DNA from 4 places in the Fodinibacter luteus genome. Region 4 is predicted to be linked to each of the others. Evidence: riboswitches for the same ligand, from Rfam matches in the RefSeq annotation. Region 4 holds a riboswitch; each other region holds the start of a gene.
The links. Region 4 has a riboswitch for S-adenosylmethionine ahead of ABD899_RS07050 (hypothetical protein). Riboswitches for the same ligand answer to the same signal wherever they lie in the genome.
Positions count from the first base shown of each region.

Region 1 (5,051 bases), on a different contig from region 4:
CTGGACCCAGTGGATCTTCCTGCAGATCCACGGTGCGTGGTACGACCCGCAGGCGGTCCGGCCCGACGGCGGGCTCGGCCGCGCGCGCCCGATCGCCGACCTCGAGGAGGAGTTCCGCTCGGGCGCCCGGCCCCTGCCCGCCGACGACGGCCGAGGCTGGGACGACCTGTCCGACGTCGAGCGCGCCGGCATCCTCGACTCCTACCGCCTCGCGTACACGAGCGAGGCACCTGTCAACTGGTGCCCGGGCCTGGGCACCGTGCTCTCCAACGAGGAGGTCACGAACGAGGGGCGGTCCGAGCGCGGCAACTTCCCCGTCTTCAAGCGCAACCTGCGCCAGTGGATGATGCGGATCACCTCGTACGCCGACCGGCTCGCCGACGACCTCGACCGGGTCGACTGGCCCGAGAAGGTCAAGCTGATGCAGCGCAACTGGATCGGGCGCAGCCACGGTGCGCGGGTCACCTTCCCCGTCGAGGGGGAGGGGCAGGGGATCGATGTCTTCACGACCCGCCCGGACACGCTGTTCGGCGCGACCTTCATGGTGCTCGCCCCCGAGCACCCGCTCGTCGACGAGCTCGTCCCCGGCGACGCGTGGCCGGAGGGCACGAAGGGGGCCTGGACCGGCGGCGCCGCGACCCCGGCGCAGGCCGTCGCCGAGTACCGGCGGGCCGCCTCGCGCAAGAGCGACGTCGAGCGGCAGAGCGAGGGCAAGGACAAGACCGGCGTGTTCACCGGGGGCTGGGCGACGAACCCGGTCACCGGCACGCGCATCCCGGTCTTCGTCGCCGACTACGTCCTCATGGGCTACGGCACCGGTGCGATCATGGCCGTGCCCGGCCAGGACGAGCGCGACTGGGACTTCGCCAGGGCCTTCGACCTGCCGATCGTCCGCACCGTGCAGCCGACGCCCGGCCACGACGAGGACACCGCGTTCACCGGCGAGGGGCCGGCGATCAACTCGAGCAACGACGAGCTGAGCCTCGACGGGCTCGGCGTCGCCGACGCGAAGGAACGGATCACGGCATACCTCGTCGACAAGGGGCTCGGCGAGGCGACGATCACGTACAAGCTGCGCGACTGGCTGTTCAGCCGCCAGCGCTACTGGGGCGAGCCGTTCCCGGTCGTCTTCGACGAGGACGGGGTCGCCCATGCCGTCCCCGACGCCATGCTGCCCGTCGAGCTGCCGGACGTCCCCGACTACAGCCCGCGCACCTACGACCCCGAGGACGCGAGCAGCGAGCCCGAGCCGCCGCTGTCGCGGGTCCAGGAGTGGGTCGACGTCGAGCTCGACCTCGGCGACGGTCGCGGCACCCGCCGGTTCCGCCGCGAGACGAACACGATGCCGAACTGGGCCGGGTCGTGCTGGTACTACCTGCGCTACCTCGACCCGGCCAACGACGCCGTGCTCGTCGACCCCGAGAACGAGGCCTACTGGATGGGCCCGCGCGAGGAGCCCGTGGCGGGCGCCGCCCCCGGCACCCGGGACCCCGGCGGGGTGGACCTCTACGTCGGCGGCGTCGAGCACGCCGTGCTCCACCTGCTCTACGCGCGCTTCTGGCACAAGGTGCTGCACGACCTCGGCCACCTGAGCAGCGACGAGCCGTTCCGGACGTACTTCAGCCAGGGCTACATCCAGGCGCCGGCGTTCACCGACAGCCGGGGTCAGTACGTCGAGGCCCGTGAGGTCGAGGAGGGCGTGGGCGCCGACGGCCACCCGGTCTTCACCTGGCACGGGGAGCCGGTGACGCGCGAGTTCGGCAAGATCGGCAAGTCGCTGAAGAACATGGTCAGCCCCGACGAGATGTACGCGGCGTTCGGTGCCGACACCTTCCGGCTCTACGAGATGGGGCTCGGGCCGCTCGAGCAGAGCAAGCCCTGGGACACCCGCGCCGTGGTCGGTTCGCAGCGCTTCCTCCAGCGGTTGTGGCGCAACGTGGTCGACGAGGAGAGCGGTGAGGTCGTCGTCGTCGACGCGCCGCTCGACGACGTGACGACCCGGGTGCTCCACCGCACGATCGACGCGGTGCGCACCGACTACGCGGGGCTCGGGTTCAACACCGCCATCGCCCGGCTCACCGAGCTCAACAACGCCCTCACCAAGCTCGAGGGTGGTGTCCCGCGCGCGGCCGCCGAGCAGATCGTGCTCATGGTCGCGCCCCTCGCACCGCACATCGCCGAGGAGCTGTGGTCCCGGCTCGGGCACACCGAGTCGCTCGTCCACGAGGCGTTCCCGGTCGCCGACCCCGCCCTGCTCGTCGACGACACGGTGACGTGCGTCGTCCAGGTGCGCGGCAAGGTCCGCGACCGGCTCGAGGTGCCCTCGGACATCACCGAGGACGCCCTGCGCGAGCTCGCCCTCGCGAGCGAGAAGGTCCGCGCGGCGGTGCCGGACGGCATCCGCACGGTCATCGTCCGCGCGCCCAAGCTCGTCAACGTCGTCCCGGCCTGACGGGGTACCTCGGGAGACTTGCTTGCCCGCGTGGAGGAATTCCTTTCGCGGTGCAAGGATCTCTGGAGGGGTGTTCGGGGTCGCCCGGTTTCCCGGCCGATCTGCGGCGCGGCGGCCCGGCGACCGCACGTCTCGGGTCATGGACCGGGGATGCCGTGCCGCGGGTCGCGCTCCTACGCTTGCTCCCGTAGGTCATGAGTGCCAGTGACAAGCCCCGGCTCGCTGGCCAGCAACCCTCCTTCCGCGGTGGGGTGCTCCGGGTGACGACCTGGTCGGCGACCCCACTGGTCGTCGGCAAGCGCGGGATCCCGGGATCGCCCCCGAGGTCCTCCAGCCCCGGGAGACCCCTACCGTGTCGATCGCCAGCAGCACGCCCCCCTCGTTCCACCGCCGTCCCCGGCTGCGGGCCGTCCCCGACGACGCGCTCCCGGCCACCACCCGCCCGGCCGGGTCGTCCACGGATGCCGGTGCCACGGCATCCGCTGGTCGTCACCACGGCGCCGGGAGCCGCGACCTGCCGTCGGTCGTGCGCCCCGACCTCGTGCCGACCCTGTCCGGTGACTGGGTCGACTACGCCAACCTCGACCACGCCGCGTCGACCCCGGCCCTCGAGCGGGTCGCCCGCGCCGTCGGCACCGCGACGCGCACCTACTCCAGCGTGCACCGCGGCACCGGCTGGCTGTCGCGGGTGACGAGCGCCCACTACGAGGCGGCCCGCGACGAGGTGGCCCGCTTCGTCGGCGCGCGCGAGGACGACGTCGTCGTGTTCACCCGCGGCACGACCGACTCGGTCAACCTGCTCGCCCGGGCACTGCCGCGGGACACCACCGTCATCGTCTTCGCGTCCGAGCACCACGCGACCCTCCTGCCGTGGCGCCACCGGGACACGGTGCGCCTCCCCGTCCCGGGCAGCACCCGCGACGCCGAGCTGCTCCTGGACGCCGCGCTGCGCGAGCTGCCGCCCGGCACCGCGCGCCGCCCGCACCACGCCCTCGTCGTGCTCACCGCCGCGAGCAACGTCACCGGGGAGCTGTGGCCGGTCGAGCGGCTGGCCGCGATCGCGCGCCGCCACGGAGCCCGCGTGCTGCTCGACGCGGCGCAGTCCGCGGCCCACCGCCCCATCGACGTCGACGCGCTCGGGGTCGACTGGGTCGCCTTCTCCGGGCACAAGGTGCACGCCCCGTTCGGCACCGGCGTGCTCGCCGGGCGCCGGGACTGGCTCGATGCCGCGCCGCCCTACCTCGCCGGCGGGGGAGCCACGGTCCAGGTCACCGAGCGCACGACGCGGTGGACGACCGGTGCGGCCCGGCACGAGGCCGGCAGCCCGAACGTGCTCGGCGCGGTCGCCCTCGCCGCCGCGTGCGCGACGATCCGCGAGCACCGTGCCGCCATCGAGCAGCACGAGTCCCGGCTCACGGGGCGCCTCCTCGACGGGCTGCGTGCGATCGACGGGGTGAGCACCTACTCGCTCTTCGGCGACGACACCGAGCGCGGCCCGGTGGTCACGTTCACCGTCGACGGACTCGACAGCCACCTCGTCGCCGCGTCGCTGTCGGCCGAGCACGGCATCGGGGTGCGCGCCGGCAAGTTCTGCGCGCACATCCTCGTCGACACCCTCCTCGGCGAGGGCTCGGACGAGCACGACACCGCGGTGCGGGTCAGCGCCGGCCTCGCGACGACCGACGAGCACGTCGACCGACTGCTCGCCGCCGTCGCGGTGCTCGCCGACGAGGGGCCGGGCACCGTGTACGAGCACACGCCCGAGCACGGCTGGGTCCCCGTCGACGACCCGCGGGAGGCGGGCGCACCGCTGCCCTGGTGAGCGCGCGGCGAGCGAACGGCATCCGGGAAAGTCCGCGCGGACGGGTGGTCCCGGGGCGCGCGAGGGTGCAGGCTGAGGTCCCGAGGACATGACCGCCGTCACGTCCCCCACCGAGGAGGACCCATGGCCGATCTCGACACCACCGCGCTGCTCGGCGCCCTCGAGCCGGTCGCCGAGGAGAATCTCGACCGGCACCTCAAGGCCGCGCAGGACTGGATGCCGCACGAGTACGTGCCGTGGTCGCTCGGCCGGGACTTCAAGGAGCTCGGCGGCGAGCCCTGGTCGGTCGAGCAGTCCCAGCTCAGCCCGATCGCCCGCACCGCCCTCGAGGTCAACCTGCTCACCGAGGACAACCTGCCGAGCTACCACCGCGAGATCGAGCGGGCCTTCGGCCGCGACAGCGCGTGGGGCGAGTGGGTCAACCGGTGGACGGCCGAGGAGGGCCGGCACGCGTTCTGCATCCGCGACTACCTCCTCGTGACCCGCGGGGTCGACCCCGACGAGCTCGAGCAGGCGCGGATGGACACGATGCAGACCGGCTACGACTCGGGCGACAAGCCGCTGCTCAACGTCTGCGCGTACGTGTCGTTCCAGGAGCTCGCGACCCGGGTCTCGCACCGCAACACCGGGCGGTACACCGACGAGCCGATCGCCGAGAAGATGCTGACCCGCGTCGCCAAGGACGAGAACCTCCACATGATCTTCTACCGCAACATCGTCCAGGCGGCGCTCGAGCTCACGCCGAGCCAGACGATGCGGGCGATCACCGACGAGGTC
Region 1 is NZ_BAABGM010000007.1:171,187-176,237, forward strand. It holds gene leuS (leucine--tRNA ligase) at 1-2,452, shown strand, start outside; SAM riboswitch class IV at 2,643-2,759, shown strand; gene ABD899_RS05785 (aminotransferase class V-fold PLP-dependent enzyme) at 2,805-4,274, shown strand; gene ABD899_RS05790 (acyl-ACP desaturase) at 4,398-5,051, shown strand, end outside.
Region 1: it holds a riboswitch for S-adenosylmethionine, as region 4 does, so the genes downstream of both, ABD899_RS05785 (aminotransferase class V-fold PLP-dependent enzyme) here and ABD899_RS07050 (hypothetical protein) in region 4, are expected to answer to the same signal.

Region 2 (5,051 bases), on a different contig from region 4:
GACGGGGGCCGGAGCCGCGGCGGCGGCCTTGGCCGCGGCCCGGCGGCTCGCCGACGTGCGGGGCGCCGGGGTCTCGGCACCGTCGACTGACGCCGCGACGGAGGCGGCCTGTCGGGTCGTCGCGGCCTTGGCGGTGCGGGTCGAGCCGGTGGCCGGCGCGTCGTCGGCGACCGCGGTGGATGCCGTCCGCGTCGCCCTCGTCCCCGCGGCCTTCGCCCTGGGTGCGGCCTTCGCCGTCGCCTTCGTCGCCGGGGAGGCCGTCTTCGCGGTGGACTTCGTCGCCCCCGCCTCGGACGTCGTCGCGGGGGCCGTCTTGGCCGCGGACTTCGTCGTCGAGGCCGTCGTCCTGGCCGCGGGCTTCGCGGCCGTGCTCTTGGAGGCAGCCTTCGCGGGCGCGGCGGTGGCCTTCGTCGCCGTCGCCTTCGCGGGCTTGGACGTCGTGGCACTGGCGGCCCGGCTCGTCGCCGACGCCTTCTTCGTCGTGCGTGTCGTGGCGGCGGCGACGCGGGTCGGGCCGGCCTCCATGGCGACGTGGATGCCCTGCTCGCCGAGGGCACGCAGGACGACGCGGCCCCGCTTGGGCCTCACGTCGGCCGCGCGCATGGCCTCCGCGACCTGCTCCCCCGTCACCGACCCGTTCGCCGTCCCGGTGCGGACGAGGGACTGCAGGGCTTGGTGGGAGAACTCAGGGGGAAGCGCGCTCGGCTCCGAGGAACTGGTGGACACAGGCGACACCGACTACCTTTCGTCGCGGATGGCCGGGCTCCGGTGCGCGCGAGGCAGGCTCCGGGTGCGGCGGGGAGGGTCCTGGGCGACACCGTGTCGTCCGGCCGGTCGTGCTGGGGCCGGTGTCGCGACCAGGTGCGCTCAGCCATTATAAAACGGCGGGCCGGAATCCGGCACATCACCCGGACGGGTGGGTCGTCGCTCAGCCCTTGACGGCCAGGACCGCGCAGGGCGCGTCGAGCAGGATGCGCTGGGCGTTGGACCCGAGGATGAGCTTGCCGACCGGGGTTCTGCGGCGCAGGCCGATGACGATGAGGTCGGCATCGGTCTCGTTGGCGACGGCGATGAGGTCCTCGGCGGGTTCGTTGCCCCGAACGAGCTGGCGGACCTCGAGCTCGAGCCCGTCCCCGGTCAGCTCGTCGGTGACCCGCTGCAGCTCGGCCTCGGCGGCCTGGCTCGACTCGTCGTCGTAGTCACGACCACCCCGGTTGGAGTTGATGACGACGAGGCGCGACCGGCGCGTCCTCGCTTCCTCCACCGCTCGGGTGAGGGCGGCCCGCCCCTCCTTGGTGGGAACGAACCCGACGACGATGGTCACGATCTCCTCCTGGGGCGACTGACGGTGTCTCCGAGGGCGACGTTACCGCAGACGCACCACTCAGCCCGCGCGCAGGGCGTCCGTGATCACCGTGCCGACCTGACCGGTCTCGACGAGGAAGCCGTCGTGACCGTGGCGCGACTCGATGACGGACAGCCTCGTGCCCTCGCGGGCCGCGGCGATCTCGCGGGACAGGCGCAGCGGGTAGAGCCGGTCGGTCGTCACACCGGCCACGTGGAGCTCGCCACGGTAGGACGCCAGCGCACCGGCGACGCCGCCTCGTCCGCGGCCGATGTCGTGGCTGTTCATGGCCTCGGTGAGGACCACGTAGCTGTTCGGGTCGAAGCGCCGCGACAGCTTGGTCGCATGGTGGTCGAGGTAGCTCTCGACGTCGTAGCGACCGCCGCCCCCGAGCGGGTCCTCGCCGTCGCGCGGCTCGCGTCCGAAACGCGAGGCGAGCTCGGCCTCGTGGCGGTACGTCGTGTGGGCGATGCGTCGCGCGATCCCCATTCCCGTGACGGGCCACTCCGGCGAGCCGTAGTAGTCGCCCGCCCGGTAGGCCGGGTCGGTGCGGATCGCCAGGAGCTGCGGCAGGCACCACGCGACCTGGTCGGCGGTCGCATAGGCCGTCGACGCGAGGACGAGGGTGCGTTCGACACGGTGCGGATGACCGGTGGCCCACTCGAGGGCGCGCATGCCACCCATCGAGCCGCCGAGGACTCCGTGCCACCGCTCGATGCCGAGCGCGTCGGTGAGGGCCACCTCGGCCGCGACCTGGTCACGGATCGTGATGAAGGGGAACCGGCCACCCCACGGCCGACCGGAGGGGTCGAGGGATGCCGGGCCGGTCGTGCCCTGGCAGCCGCCGAGCACGTTGCTGGCCACGACGAACAGGTGGTCCGTGTCGAGGGGGGCGCCCGGCCCGATGAGCCCCGGCCACCAGCCGGGCGAGGCGTGGCCCGGACCCGCCTCACCGACGACGTGGCTGTCACCGGTGAGCGCGTGCTCGACGAGGACCGCGTTGTCGCGGGACGGCGACAGGGTGCCCCACGTCTCGTAGGCGACGACGACGTCGGGGAGGACCCCGCCGCGCTCGAGGTGCAGGTCGCCGATCGCCGCGAACCGTCGGTCACCCTCAGGGTCCCCGGGGCGCCAGACCGCCGCGGTGGACCGCGTGGGGGTGGCCGTCATGACAGGTGCTCCTCGGACATCGCGCTTGCCGCACCGGGGTGGGTGCAACCGGGTCATCACCCGGGGCACCCCACCGCGAGGAGGGTTGCCGCCCAGCAAACCGGGGTTTGGCACTGGGACTCATGACCGGCATCCATGGTAACCACGCGCGCGTCCCGGGCGTTCCCCGTCCCGAGGGCCGGTCAACCGCTTGCTCACCCCGCCCAGCCGAGCGCACCGGGTTCTCGCGGGGGTCGGGACCGGACGGGCAGGCGCACCCCGCCCTCGATGAGCTGCTCGAGCAGGACGGCCAGCCGGTAGTCGGGCCGCAGGCGCAGGGCCCGCTCGACCGCTGCCCGGGCCAGGGCCCCGTCGCCCTGCGCCCAGGCCACGTGGGCGGCCACGGTGCACACCGCGGCGGCCTCGTCCGGGCACTCGTCGGGCACCGAACGGCACACCGCGAGCAGGCGTTGGCCGAGGTCCGCGTGCATCACGGCGAGGACGGCCCGTCGCGTGGCGTCACCGTCGGTGGAGCCGGCGACCTCGGCGGCCCCCGGGGGAGCGTGGAAGCCCATCCCGCCCCACGCCGGCAGGGAGGAGCGCAGCAGCTGGACGACGTCGGCATCGAGCCGTTCGACCGGCAGGACGCCGGGGGCCAGCCAGGCGATGAGACCGTCGCGCCACGCGACGTCGTGCAGGCCGAGGGCGAGGTCGGCGACGACGACGGGGTCGGCACGTGGCCCCACCGCGTCGGTGCGGGCGCGCAACGCGCCGGGACCACTGGCCCCTGCTCGGCGCCACTCCCCCGAAGGGTCGCGAAGGACGACGCGCCACGCCGCCACCGCACGGCGGCGGCGGCGACGGGCCGACACCTCCGATCGAGCCAGAACGGCGTCGGCGACACCGGCACACGACGGCAGGTCGGGCTCGACGACGCGGTCGACGGCCGCACGCGACGGCAGCGGCGAGCGCCCCATCGCGACGAGCTCGGCGATCCCGGGGACGTCGGCGGGCTCGGGCAGGGGCACGCCCTCGGGCGGGCAGCACGGGTCGGAGCAGATGGCCGAGTAGCGCCGGCCGTCGCGGACGACGGCCACGTCGAGGACCTCGACGCCGGCGCGCTCGAGCTGCTCGACGAGGGCCGTGCCGAGCGGCAGGCTCGCGTCGGGGACGTCCTCGAACCCGACGACGAGAACCGAGGTCGCGCCGTCGCGGACCACCGGGCCGACGAGCGTGGCGGCGACCGCCTCGGCGTGCTCGTCGGGCGGGAGGTCGGCGCGGGCGACGAGCCCGACCCGGCGTCCCCGCATCGAGACGGCCACGACGCTGTCGTGGGGCTGGTAGCCGAGCTGGTACGGAAGGACCGCGACGACGTCGCCGGGTCCGCGGAGCGTGATGTCTGCTGTCATGCGGACACGCTCCCGGGTACCCGGCCCCTACGGAACGACGACCCGGGAGCTGTGGATCGACGACGCCGCCCCGGTCACCTGTGGACGACCGGGGCGGCAGCGGCGCGGCGTGGTGCCGCGCCGGTCAGCCGACGACGTTCCCGCGCACCGTCTGCGCGCTCGCGGGCGACGTGCCGTTGGGCGTGGGCGTCGGTCCGTGGCCGCTCGGGGGGGTGGACGACGCACCGTTGGCCGACGACGCCCCGAAGGCCGAGGACGCGCCGGGCGGCGTGGTGGCCGGGCCGGTGGGCCGGACCCCGGCACGCTCCCACTCGAGGAACGCCTCGGTCTCCTCGACGAACCGGGTCGCGAGCCAGCCCATGACGACGGCGTCGTCGGCGAGGCCGACGAGCCCCAGGACGTCGGGGAGGAGGTCGATCGGCGAGACGATGTAGCCCGTCGCGGCCAGCATCAGCGCGAGCCGGCCCTTCGTGATGCCGGGGTACGCGCCGCTCAATGTCGCGCGCACGAGCCGGGGCATGGCCCCAGCGCGCTCACCGAGCGTCGGGCCACCCGGTCGGGCCGCGAGACGCACCGCCTTCACGACGGCGGCGACCGCCGCGAACTTCTTCACCGATGCCATGCGTCCTCCTGTGGCGAGAGTTGGCCGCTCGTGGGCCATTGTGCTCAACGAACGACGGGTGTCGGGCGATTCCCGTTCCACGCGCGGCCCGGACCACATTCCGCCGGCCCAGCCGGCCGGCCGGCGGCCCACCGACCACGGTTGCCCACGAGGGCAGGCCGTCAGGCGGTCGTGGATGCAGCGTCCGCCTCGATGGCCGTCGCGCCGGCGCGTGCCACCGGTGGGAACTGCCGCTTGGCGTTCGCGGCGAAGCGTCGGAGCATGTATGCGTCCAGCCCAGCACCGATGGCCCCGCCGATGAACGGCACGAGCCGGCCCAGGCGGGCGAAGGTGTGCGTGCCGACCTGGGCGAGCAGGCGGAAGCCGATGCCCTTCTGGACGACCATGAGCGCCGGGCCGGGCAGCCGCTGCACGGCGAGGTTGGACAGGGTCCCACCCGGGACGGCGACGTTGGCCTTGCGCAGCAGGTCGTCGGCGTCGGCGCCGACGAGGGTGAGCAGGACAGCGGTGCGGATGTGCTCGGACG
Region 2 is NZ_BAABGM010000013.1:240,055-245,105, forward strand. It holds gene ABD899_RS10805 (RNA polymerase sigma factor) at 1-726, opposite strand, end outside; gene ABD899_RS10810 (universal stress protein) at 929-1,324, opposite strand; gene metX (homoserine O-acetyltransferase MetX) at 1,385-2,515, opposite strand; SAM riboswitch class IV at 2,532-2,643, opposite strand; gene ABD899_RS10820 (DUF4192 domain-containing protein) at 2,710-3,903, opposite strand; gene ABD899_RS10825 (YkvA family protein) at 4,028-4,525, opposite strand; gene ABD899_RS10830 (EcsC family protein) at 4,687-5,051, opposite strand, start outside.
Region 2: it holds a riboswitch for S-adenosylmethionine, as region 4 does, so the genes downstream of both, metX (homoserine O-acetyltransferase MetX) here and ABD899_RS07050 (hypothetical protein) in region 4, are expected to answer to the same signal.

Region 3 (5,051 bases), on a different contig from region 4:
CCCCGCCGGCTGACCGGCATCCGCGCTGCTCCCCGCGCGACGAGTGCGGCCGTGGCTGCCGGAGCCGCCACGTCCGCCCTCACGGCGAGGTGGTCGTCGTGGCCGGAGGTCAGCTCTCGATGGGAGCCGGGTCGACCGGCTCGAGGAGCAGCACCGGGATGAGCCGGTCCGTCCTGGTCTGGTACTGCGCGTAGGGCGGGTACGCCGCGACGCACCGCTCCCACCAGGCCGCCCGCTCGTCGCCGGTCAGCTCGCGGGCGACCGCCGACCACGACCGCGTCCCGTCCTGCACGGTGACCTGCGGGTTCGCCCGCAGGTTCGCGTACCACTGGGGGTGCTGCGGTGCGCCACCCTTGCTCGCCACCGCCGCGTAGACGCCGTCGTGCTCGACGCGCATCAACGGCACCTTGCGCACCGCGCCGGTGCGTGCACCGCGCATCGTCAGCATGACGACCGGGCGGTTCATGATGTGCACCGAGCGGGTGTCACCGGTCGCCTCGATGGTCTCCACCTGGCGGCGGACCCACTCGGTCGGGCTCGGGAGGTACTCCGTGGTCTCGCGGTCGTCGCTCATGGCGAGGTCAACTCACTTGTCGCTCGAGGTCTTCCACAGGTTGATGCCGGCGTCGACCGCGTGCTTGTCGATCTTCGCGAGCTCCTCGGCGGTGAACTCGAGGTGGCCCACCGCGTCGAGGCTGTTGTCGAGCTGCTCGACCGACGAGGCGCCGATGAGCACCGACGTCACCCTGGGGTCGCGCAGCGCCCAGGCGAGGGCCATCTGCGCGAGCGACTGGCCGCGGGCCCGCGCCATCCGGTCGAGCGCCCGCACGTGCCTCAGCGCCTCGTCGGTGAGCAGCTCAGGGTCGAGCGACTTCCCCTGCGCGGCACGCGACCCCTCGGGGATCCCCTTGAGGTACTTGTTCGTCAGCATGCCCTGGGCGAGGGGGGAGAACGCGATGCACCCGACGCCCTCGACCCCGAGCACGTCGAGCAGGTCCTCCTCGACCCAGCGGTTGAGCATCGAGTACGACGGCTGGTGGATGAGCAGGGGGGTGCCCATCGCGCGCAGGATCTCGACGGCCTCGCGCGTGCGCTCGCCGGAGTACGACGAGATGCCGACGTAGAGCGCCTTGCCGGCGCGCACGAGCGAGTCGAGCGCACCCATCGTCTCCTCGAGCGGGGTCGTCTCGTCGAACCGGTGGCTGTAGAAGATGTCGACGTAGTCCAGGCCCATCCGCTGGAGGGACTGGTCGCACGAGGCGACGACGTACTTGCGCGACCCGCCACCCTGACCGTAGGGCCCCGGCCACATGTCGTACCCCGCCTTGGAGCTGATGACGAGCTCGTCGCGGTAGGGGCGGAAGTCCCGAGCGAAGATCGTGCCGAAGTTGCGCTCGGCCGAGCCGTAGGGCGGGCCGTAGTTGTTCGCGAGGTCGAAGTGGGTCACCCCGCGGTCGAACGCCCGGCGCAGCGTCGCCTGCTGGCGCTCGAGGGGGACGTCGTCGCCGAAGTTGTGCCACAGGCCCAGGGAGACGGCGGGCAGGTCCAGACCCGAGCGCCCGACCCGGCGGTACGGCATCCCGGCCTCGTAGCGTGCGGGGGCGGCCTGGTACTCGTCAGCGTGGAAGGTCATGCCCCCATCCTGCCCCGCCCCGTCCGGCCCCCACCCTCCGACCTCGTGCGAGTTGCCCGCGGTTCTCCGGTGGATGAGCTGTCAGAACCGCACACAAGTCGCACGGAGTCGGCAGGTGGGGGGACCGGGAGGTGAGACGAACGGGGAGCCGGGGTGACCGGCATCCGCCGGGGACGTATATTCGGCTCAGGTCATGAGCGCCAGCGCCAAGCCCCGGCTCGCTGGCCGGCAACCCTCCAACCGCGGTGGGGTGCCCCGGGTGAGGACCTGGCGTGCGGCACCCGCCGCGCGCAAGCGCGGGCCCTGCTCACGGTGGTCCCGCAGTGCCACGTACGTCGTGCGCCGGGCGGTCGCCCCGGCGCACCCGACCCAGGGAGACCTGCCATGACCGACCCCTCGCAGTGGGGCTTCGAGACCGCCCAGATCCACGCCGGCCAGGTGCCCGACAGCGCCACCGGCGCCCGGGCCCTACCCATCTACCAGACGACGTCCTACGTCTTCAACGACACCGCCCACGCGGCGAACCTGTTCGCGCTCAGGGAGTTCGGGAACATCTACACCCGGATCATGAACCCCACCCAGGATGCCGTGGAGCAGCGGATCGCGGCCCTCGAGGGCGGCGTCGGCGCGCTCCTCGTCGCGTCGGGGCAGGCCGCGACGACGATCGGGCTGCTGAACGTCGCCGAGGCCGGAGACCACGTCGTCTCGAGCGCCGCGCTCTACGGCGGCACCGTCAACCTGCTCAAGTACACCTTCCGCAAGCTCGGCGTCGACGTCACCTTCGTCGAGGACCAGGACGACCTCGACGAGTGGCGCGCCGCCGTGCGGCCGAACACCAAGGCGTTCTTCGCCGAGACGATCGCCAACCCCAAGGCCATCGTGCTCGACATCGCCGGGGTCGCGGGCGTGGCCCACGAGGTCGGGGTGCCGCTCGTCGTCGACAACACGATCGCGACGCCCTACCTCATCCGCCCGCTCGAGCACGGCGCCGACGTCGTCATCCACTCGGCGACGAAGTACCTCGGGGGGCACGGCACGTCGATCGCCGGCGTCATCGTCGACGGCGGCACCTTCGACTTCGGTCGCGACCCCGAGCGGTTCCCCAACTACAACACCCCGGAGGAGAGCTACCACGGGCTCGTCTTCGCCCGTGACCTCGGCGTCGGCGGCGCCCTCGGCGCCAACCTCGCGTACATCCTCAAGGCACGCGTGCAGCTGCTGCGCGACATCGGCGCGGCCATCTCGCCGTTCAACGCGTTCCTCATCGCCCAGGGCGTCGAGACGCTCAGCCTGCGCGTCGAGCGGCACGTCGAGAACGCCCGGAAGGTCGCGGAGTACCTCGAGGCGCACCCGCAGGTCGAGTCGGTGCGCTGGGCCTCCCTCGACTCGAGCCCGAGCAAGGCGCTCGCCGACCGGTACGCCCCGAAGGGCGCCGGCGCGGTGCTCGCGTTCGAGATCGCGGGCGGGCTCGAGGCGGGTCAGCGCTTCGTCGAGGGCCTCAGCCTGCACAGCCACGTCGCGAACATCGGCGACGTGCGCTCGCTCGCCATCCACCCGGCATCCACGACGCACAGCCAGGGCGGCGACGAGGACCGGTTCGCGGCCGGTGTCACGCCGGGCCTCGTGCGGCTCGCGGTCGGCCTCGAGTCGATCCAGGACATCCTCGCCGACCTCGACGCGGGCTTCGCCGCAGCGCAGGATGGCCCGGCAGCCGCCGGCGGCGACCTCGGGGCCGAGCAGCCGGCCGACCTGGCCGGGGCCACGGTCGGCTGAGGCCGCGGTTGTCCCGGGGGTGCGGGGACCGACGTCCTCGCGCCCCCGGGACCGCCTCGTCGGCACGGACGAGACCGGATGCCGGGCGCTCAGGGTGTCGCGGGCTCGCCGGTGACCATGGCCTGTGGACAACTCGGCGAGGCGGTCGGCGGGTGCTTCTAGCGTGGGAGGCATGACGACGGTCCGGGTCGACGCCACGGAGGTGGCCGAGCTGGGGGTTGCCCTCGCGGAGACGGGTGCCGACCTCCTGCTCATGGGCGACCCGGCGGCGGATCGCTGGGCCCTCGGCCCCGGCGACACGGGGCCCGCGGTCGAGGAGCTGCTCGGCGGGTGGCGGCGGGTCCGGCTGGCGCTGGGGTCGGCGCTGTGCGACCTCGGCGAGGCCGCCGTCGGTGCGGGGGCGCTCTACGTCGACACCGACGCCGGGGTGTCCCGGTCGCTCGGCGGTGGGTCGTGGTGACCCGACTTCCCCCGCTCCCGGGTGACCCCGGGGCCGTCCGGCTCCTCGCCGACCGGCTCGCGACGACCGGCGGAAGGCTCTCGGCGCTCGCTGCCGTGCTCGGCCGGTTGCGCGACGGTGCCACGTGGGACGGTCCGGCCGGCGAGGCCTTCGGGGCCCGGCTGCGCGAGCTGCCCCCGGTGCTGGATGCCGTGTCCGCGCGCCTCGGCGGCGCGGCATCCCCGCTGCGTGCGCTCGCCGCGGCCATGGAGCAGGCCCAGGCCGTCGTCTCGACGGCGGTGCGCGACGACGACGACGCGCAGCACGCGTACGCGGCGCTCGAGGACCGCGCGTACGCGCTCGTGTGCGCGGGCTCGTCGGAGGACTCGCCGGACGTCCTCGTCGTGCGCCACCTCCAGCGCGAGCAGGTCGAGCAGCAGGCCGCCGCCCGCGCTCGGCACGCCGCGGCGGCCGAGGGCTTCCGGGAGGCTGACCGCCGGTGCGCCCTCGCGCTGCGGGCGCTCGCGGTCGACGATGTCGCCGACTCCCTCGCGTACCGCGTCGTCGCCGGGGCGAGCCGCGCGGCCCACGACGTCGCGACCCTCGGCGCGGTGGGCGTGGCCGTGCCCGAGCTGCGTCCGGTCGCCGCCGTGGCCGATGCGGCGGCGGTGGCAGCCGACACCACGCTGCTCGTCGCCTATGGCGAGGGCTCCTGGTCGGACCTCTCCGCGGGCGCGGGACTCGCCGCGACCGGGGTCCTCGGTGGCGTCCTGCGGTCGGGTGCCACCGCCGGGGCGCGGCGCACCGCGACCGGCGCGACCGTGACCCGGCGGCTCACGGCAGCGCAGCGCCTCGCGATCGGGACCGCACGGGAGGTCCGCGCCCGGCGCGACGAGGTCCGCGCCCGCTTCGACGTGCCTCCGGCGCGAGGGACCCCGAGCGCCCTCACCGGCGGGCCGACGCCCCGGGCGGCGCGCGAGCCGCTGTGGCGCCTCACCCCGGCCGAGGCGGCGCAGCGGGTGCGGCGCGCGGCCGGGACCTCGGCGGCCCGGGCCCGCACGGCGGCACGCAGCCAGGCCGACCGTGCCTTCCTCGACGACTGGCGCCTCGCCACCGCGAACGGGCCGCAGGCACAGCGGATGTACGTCGCCGGGGCCACCCTCGAGGTGACGGCCACGGGCGCGTCCAAGGCCCGTGACGCTCGCG
Region 3 is NZ_BAABGM010000013.1:253,076-258,126, reverse strand. It holds gene ABD899_RS10880 (hypothetical protein) at 1-13, shown strand, start outside; gene ABD899_RS10875 (nitroreductase family deazaflavin-dependent oxidoreductase) at 110-574, opposite strand; gene mgrA (L-glyceraldehyde 3-phosphate reductase) at 587-1,633, opposite strand; SAM riboswitch class IV at 1,823-1,936, shown strand; gene ABD899_RS10865 (bifunctional o-acetylhomoserine/o-acetylserine sulfhydrylase) at 2,018-3,406, shown strand; gene ABD899_RS10860 (hypothetical protein) at 3,579-3,866, shown strand; gene ABD899_RS10855 (hypothetical protein) at 3,863-5,051, shown strand, end outside.
Region 3: it holds a riboswitch for S-adenosylmethionine, as region 4 does, so the genes downstream of both, ABD899_RS10865 (bifunctional o-acetylhomoserine/o-acetylserine sulfhydrylase) here and ABD899_RS07050 (hypothetical protein) in region 4, are expected to answer to the same signal.

Region 4 (5,051 bases):
GCTCCGACATCAGGGTGCGGGCTCGGTCAGGCGTTCAGCGGCGCCGCTGGCAGCCTCCGCGAGCGAGGCCGCGACGCGCGCCCCCTCCTTCGGCGACAGGCCGAGCAGGTCGTGCGACACCTGGACGTGGATGCTGCGGGTGGCGGTGGCCGAGCCCTTCGTCGACGAGATCGGGATGCCGGCCCGCACCCACAGGAAGGTCGCCTCGCCACCACGTGAGTAGCCGGTGTGCACCTCGGGCCCGCCCGCGTCCGCGGACCCCTCCAGCATGGGGTGGAGCGCCTCGACCGGGCCTCTCAGCTCGTGCAGGCGCAGGGCGAGCATCCGTCGCCCCTCGTCGTCGGTGGTGTGCCAGTCGCAGCCGAGCGGCCCCGGCGTGGCGGCGAGCTCTTCCGCGCGAAGCGCCTTGACGGCCCGCGGATCGACGTCCGCGCACGACAGCCGTGCCGGCGTCGGCGTCGGCGCCATCGCGTCGGTGACCGTCCTCGTGACCATGTCGGATGTCGTGCGGTTCACCAGTCCGGATGCCGTGCGGCCCACCAGATCGGATGCCGTGCGGCTCACCACCTCGATCACCCCGCTCGTGACCATCCACCACAGGGCGGCCAGCCCGAGCAGGGCGAAGACCTGTCGAACGACGGCCGCTCGCCGCCGGCCGCGCGTTGACCGCGCGGGACGGCCGCGGTTCGACTGCCGCCCGGGCCTGGCCGCAGGTGCCCGCCCGGCCCGTCGCGGCCTTGCGAGCCTCGTCGACCGTTGGGCCCGAGCCAGATCGGCCCCGATGGCCGCGAGGAGAGCGGGATCCGTCGTCGTGGAGGGGAACTCCGTCATCACGAGCGTGGAGAGCCGATCGAGCACGTCATCGTCCACCACGCGCGTGCGCGCCTCGAGCCAGCCGACCAGTCGACCTACCGGCACCACCCAGATCCCACGGATCTGCTGCGGTTCGCCGAAGTGCGCCGAGCGGCTGCCGGCGAGGCAGAGCACGGGAGTGACCGGCATCCCGAGGCGTGTGGCCATCTCCCGGCCCATCGCATGCACCTTGGCCACCTCGGAGTGCTTGGCCTCGTGGCTGCGGTGGCCCGCGGTGTCCCACCGGTGCTGGTAGAGAACGCCGTTCCACTCGGTGACGTTGCCGCCCCAGTTCTTGGCGTCGACGAGGATGACACCCGCCGGTCCGACGACCACGTGGTCGAGGTTGGACTCGGCCAGCCCCGGGCGGAGCAGCCGGTCGTGCAGGACGACCCAGGGCTCAGGCAGCGCCGAGAGCGCCTGGGCGACCCGACGCTCACCTTCCGCGCCGGCCGCCCACGCGGCCGAGGCGGCATCCCCGCTGGCACGCAGGTGCTCGGCCCTGCGCTGCGCACTGCCCCCGGACTCCCCCACCGATCCCCCTGTCGTTCGACGCCATGCTGGCATCGAACGGCGCCCCACCGCAGGCAAACCGGAGACGTTGCCAAGGCGTGCCGGCCTGATCCGGCGCCGCTGTCGGCCCCGTGTCCTAGAGTGGTGCACGGCTCACGAGAGGCAGCGACAAGCCCTGGCTTGCTGTCCGGCAACCTCCCCGCCGAGGTGCCCCAGGTGACGAGCCGGTCGTCAGACAACAGCGGATCCGGGGTCGTCCCGGGTCCGACGGACCCGGAAGGAACCACCATGCCCACGAACCCGTACCCCCGCGTCGAGATCGGCCACGGACTCGTCGCCGACCTGCTCACCGAGCTCTCGGATGCCGACCTCCTCGCCTACCTGCGCTGGTCCGACTGGCAGTGGCTGCACTCCGACCAGTCGGGGTTCACGCGGTGGGGCTTCTCGAAGCTGTGCTCCTCGGCCCGCCGGGAGTGGGTCGGCCGCAGCCACGACGCGAGCGCGCTGCCCCACCGGTGAGCCGGCGCGGTCGCCGGCAGTCGGAGGCCGGCGTGGCAGTTGACCAGATCTCACGGAAAACGCGCCTCATCCTCGAATGGCGATCCAAGCGTCATGCCTCTCGTCCCACGGCGGGCGCACCGCCGGATGGACCAGGGCGTGCCACGTCAGAGACCGCCCTTCGATTCGAATCGCCCGCGCCTGGCGGTAGGTCTTCTCGGTGAGTACGCCCTCCGGATGCCCCGTCATCTGTTGCACCACGCGCGCCGCCGCGTTGCCGAGCGTCACGAGTATCTCCGCCCCCGAGGCCAGGATCTGTTCACGAATCCGCCCGTGGTGCAACGCGGCCCGTCGCACGATGTCGCCCTCTGACGGATGTGGCTGCATGTCAACTTTCGGCAGCCCCAGGGTGTCAATCAGGCTGGCGTAGACGCCATCTCCGGTCACCCGTTTGGCGACTCCGGTACTCAGCATCGACGTCGGCAGGCAGTCCGTCACGAAGTAGTCCATCGGGTCCACACCAAGGGGCTTGAGCCACCGCTCGTGCAGCGCTCGGCCTGATGTGCCGTTCATCATCGACGGCCTGACGCGGCCCCACGAGGGGTCGAAGTGCTCCGATCGCCACCTCTCCACGAAATGGTCCATCCCCAAGCCGTCCCAGAACGGGTAGGGCTCATTGTCGACGGGCAGGGCTGCAATTCGCCTTCCGAGCGGCGGTGGGGGCGTCCACTCGACGTGGAGGGCGGACGGATAGGCACCGAGCACGAAGGCTCGCACTCGACGCAGTGGAACCCCGAGTGCGAGTTCGTTGACCGGTGCTCCGAATGGGAAGGTGCCCATTGCGCCTCCTGCACTTGGGAGTGTGGTTGCGGCACAACCTAGCTGCGGAGCCGGCCTCAAGGCCGACCGTCATGAAAGCCCGAGCCGCTTGGCCACTTCGTGCCCGCCCATCTCGGCAATGACGTCGGGGGGTCCCACGACCACGAGCTTGTCCGTGGCCCGTGACAGCCCGACGTACAACCGCTCTCGAGACCGTTCACGCGGCATCCGCTCGTTGACGCAGAGCACCACCACCCGGCGCTCCAAACCCTTGCACCCGAGGACGTGACCGTAGAACACGCAGTCCTTGTCCCAGAAGGTCCGCCAGTAGCCCTCCTGCCCCTCCGACTCCTGCAGAGCCACCTGCTCAGGGTGCCGTGCACCCGTCGTCAGCAACGCGACGTCCTCGGGCCGCCATCCCTCCTCCAGAAGCGGGTCGATCTGGTCGTCGGCGACGTCGAGGGCGTCCTCGGCCGACGCCTCGACGTAGGTCACCTCAGGTCCGTCACCACCGCCGGCATACATCCGCATCGGTGCGAGCGGCGCGAAGGAAGTCAGGATCTGGCGCGTGTTGCGGAGGCATGTATCGAGCACGAGCGGGACAAGCGGCACCGGCGGCCGGCCGAATCGGGCGAACACCCGCTGGTTCTCGTCGCTGTAGACGTAGACCCCTCCGTGGTCCTCGTCGTGCAGGCACCGCATGATCGGCGTCCACCACCCGTCGGCGAAGTCCTGCGCCTCGTCGACGACGACGGCGTCGAACCGCTTGCCGTGGGGAAGGTCACCGACGCGCTCGGTCATCTCCGCGGGCAGCCGGTTCTCCCAGAAGTCGGTGTCGTCGCGCCCGCCGAACTCGCTGACGCCCAAATAGGCCGCGAGCTCCTCGAACGTCCCGACGAACGCCGGCCGGTGCTTCCGGTCAACGGTGCCCATGTAGCGCTTGAACCAGCTGGCGAGCCCCACTGAGTAGCAGAGCAGTGCGACCCGCTGGGCCGGCATTCCGTGCCTGCCGCGGGTCAGCTCCTTGGCCTGGGTGAGGGCCAGAACGGTCTTGCCACTGCCCGCCCCACCGCGGACCTCGACACGGTTCATGAGTCGGGTGACGCCGAGGATCGTGGCCTGCTCGATGGTCAGCCGGTCGGCCCGCGCCTCACGCTCGTCGGATTCGGCGAGCATGGTGCGCTGCGGGAGGTTGCGGCCCTTGAGGATCTCGACGATGAGCTCGCAGTCGTCGTGGGTGGGCACGCGGTGCCCGCCCTCCTGGCGTGCGGCGACGTCCCACAACCGCCCAGCTAGGTCGGCCTGGTCGCCGCACCCGCTGATCATCCAGCGCGGGCAGTCCGGCGTCTCGAAGTCGTCGGACAGGTGCGTGTAGGGCGCCGCGATGGCATGACCGAACCGCACCCGGGTGCGGCTCGAGCCCTTCCATCGAGGGTCGCGCTCCATGTAGGCGCGCAAGGCGTACTTGCCGTCCCGCCCCTGGTCCACCGGGTGCACGACGCGCCGGCCCTTGCCAGAGCCGACCACCCATTCACCGTCCTCCACGCGGAGGTCGCCGCCCTTGACCTCCACCACGACCACGCCGACATCGGGCATGAGGACGATGACGTCGAGCTCGTGGTCCTTCTTCTCGTCGGTGAGACGGACGTTGGCGAGGACGGTCCAGTCGTCGTGGCCCTGCTTCAGCAGCCGCTGCCACACCTCACGCTCGGACTCGGTCGCGAACTGAGGGTCATCCGGGATGCCGTGGGCCGTCATGGCGCCATGGTGGCACTTGGCTCCGACACAACGCTTTATCCCTGGCACCTGCGCCCGAACCTGTGGGCGCCGGGAGGTAGCGTCCCCCGGGGGAACAAACCGCGCCCTCGATGACACACCACCGTGATCAGGAGTCGACAGTGGACCACGAGATCCAGCTGCTCAGTGACGGCGACGGCCTGGCGGTGATCGGCGAGCCCACGGCCGTCGAGCGTTTCCTCGCCGCCGAGGGCCTTCCCTCGAGGGATCTCGGTCTCGCGAGGCTCTCGACCACACTGCGTGCGGGGTCTGGAGCTGCGCAGGTGGGCTCCCAGCTCGCCGCGAACTCGAGCCGGTGGGTGCAGCTGACCCCCAAGTCGGCTGCCGCACTCAAGAAGTTCGAGGCGATGAAGGGCTCGAGCTCGGACGTCAGTCGCGCCGTGATGATGGACAAGGGCAAGGCCAAGCACATCCTCGAGTTCGCCAAGGCGCCGGGAGCCAAAGCCCTGCTGTCCAACCCGGCGGTCCTGGCCGGTGCCGCGGGACTCATGGCGCAGCTGGCGATGCAGCAGTCCATGGACGAGATCACCGACTATCTCGCGACGATCGACAAGAAGGTCGACGACGTGCTC
Region 4 is NZ_BAABGM010000009.1:39,870-44,920, forward strand. It holds gene ABD899_RS07045 (nuclease-related domain-containing protein) at 10-1,386, opposite strand; SAM riboswitch class IV at 1,517-1,613, shown strand; gene ABD899_RS07050 (hypothetical protein) at 1,654-1,884, shown strand; gene ABD899_RS07055 (hypothetical protein) at 1,951-2,640, opposite strand; gene ABD899_RS07060 (nuclease-related domain-containing DEAD/DEAH box helicase) at 2,773-4,440, opposite strand; gene ABD899_RS07065 (hypothetical protein) at 4,581-5,051, shown strand, end outside.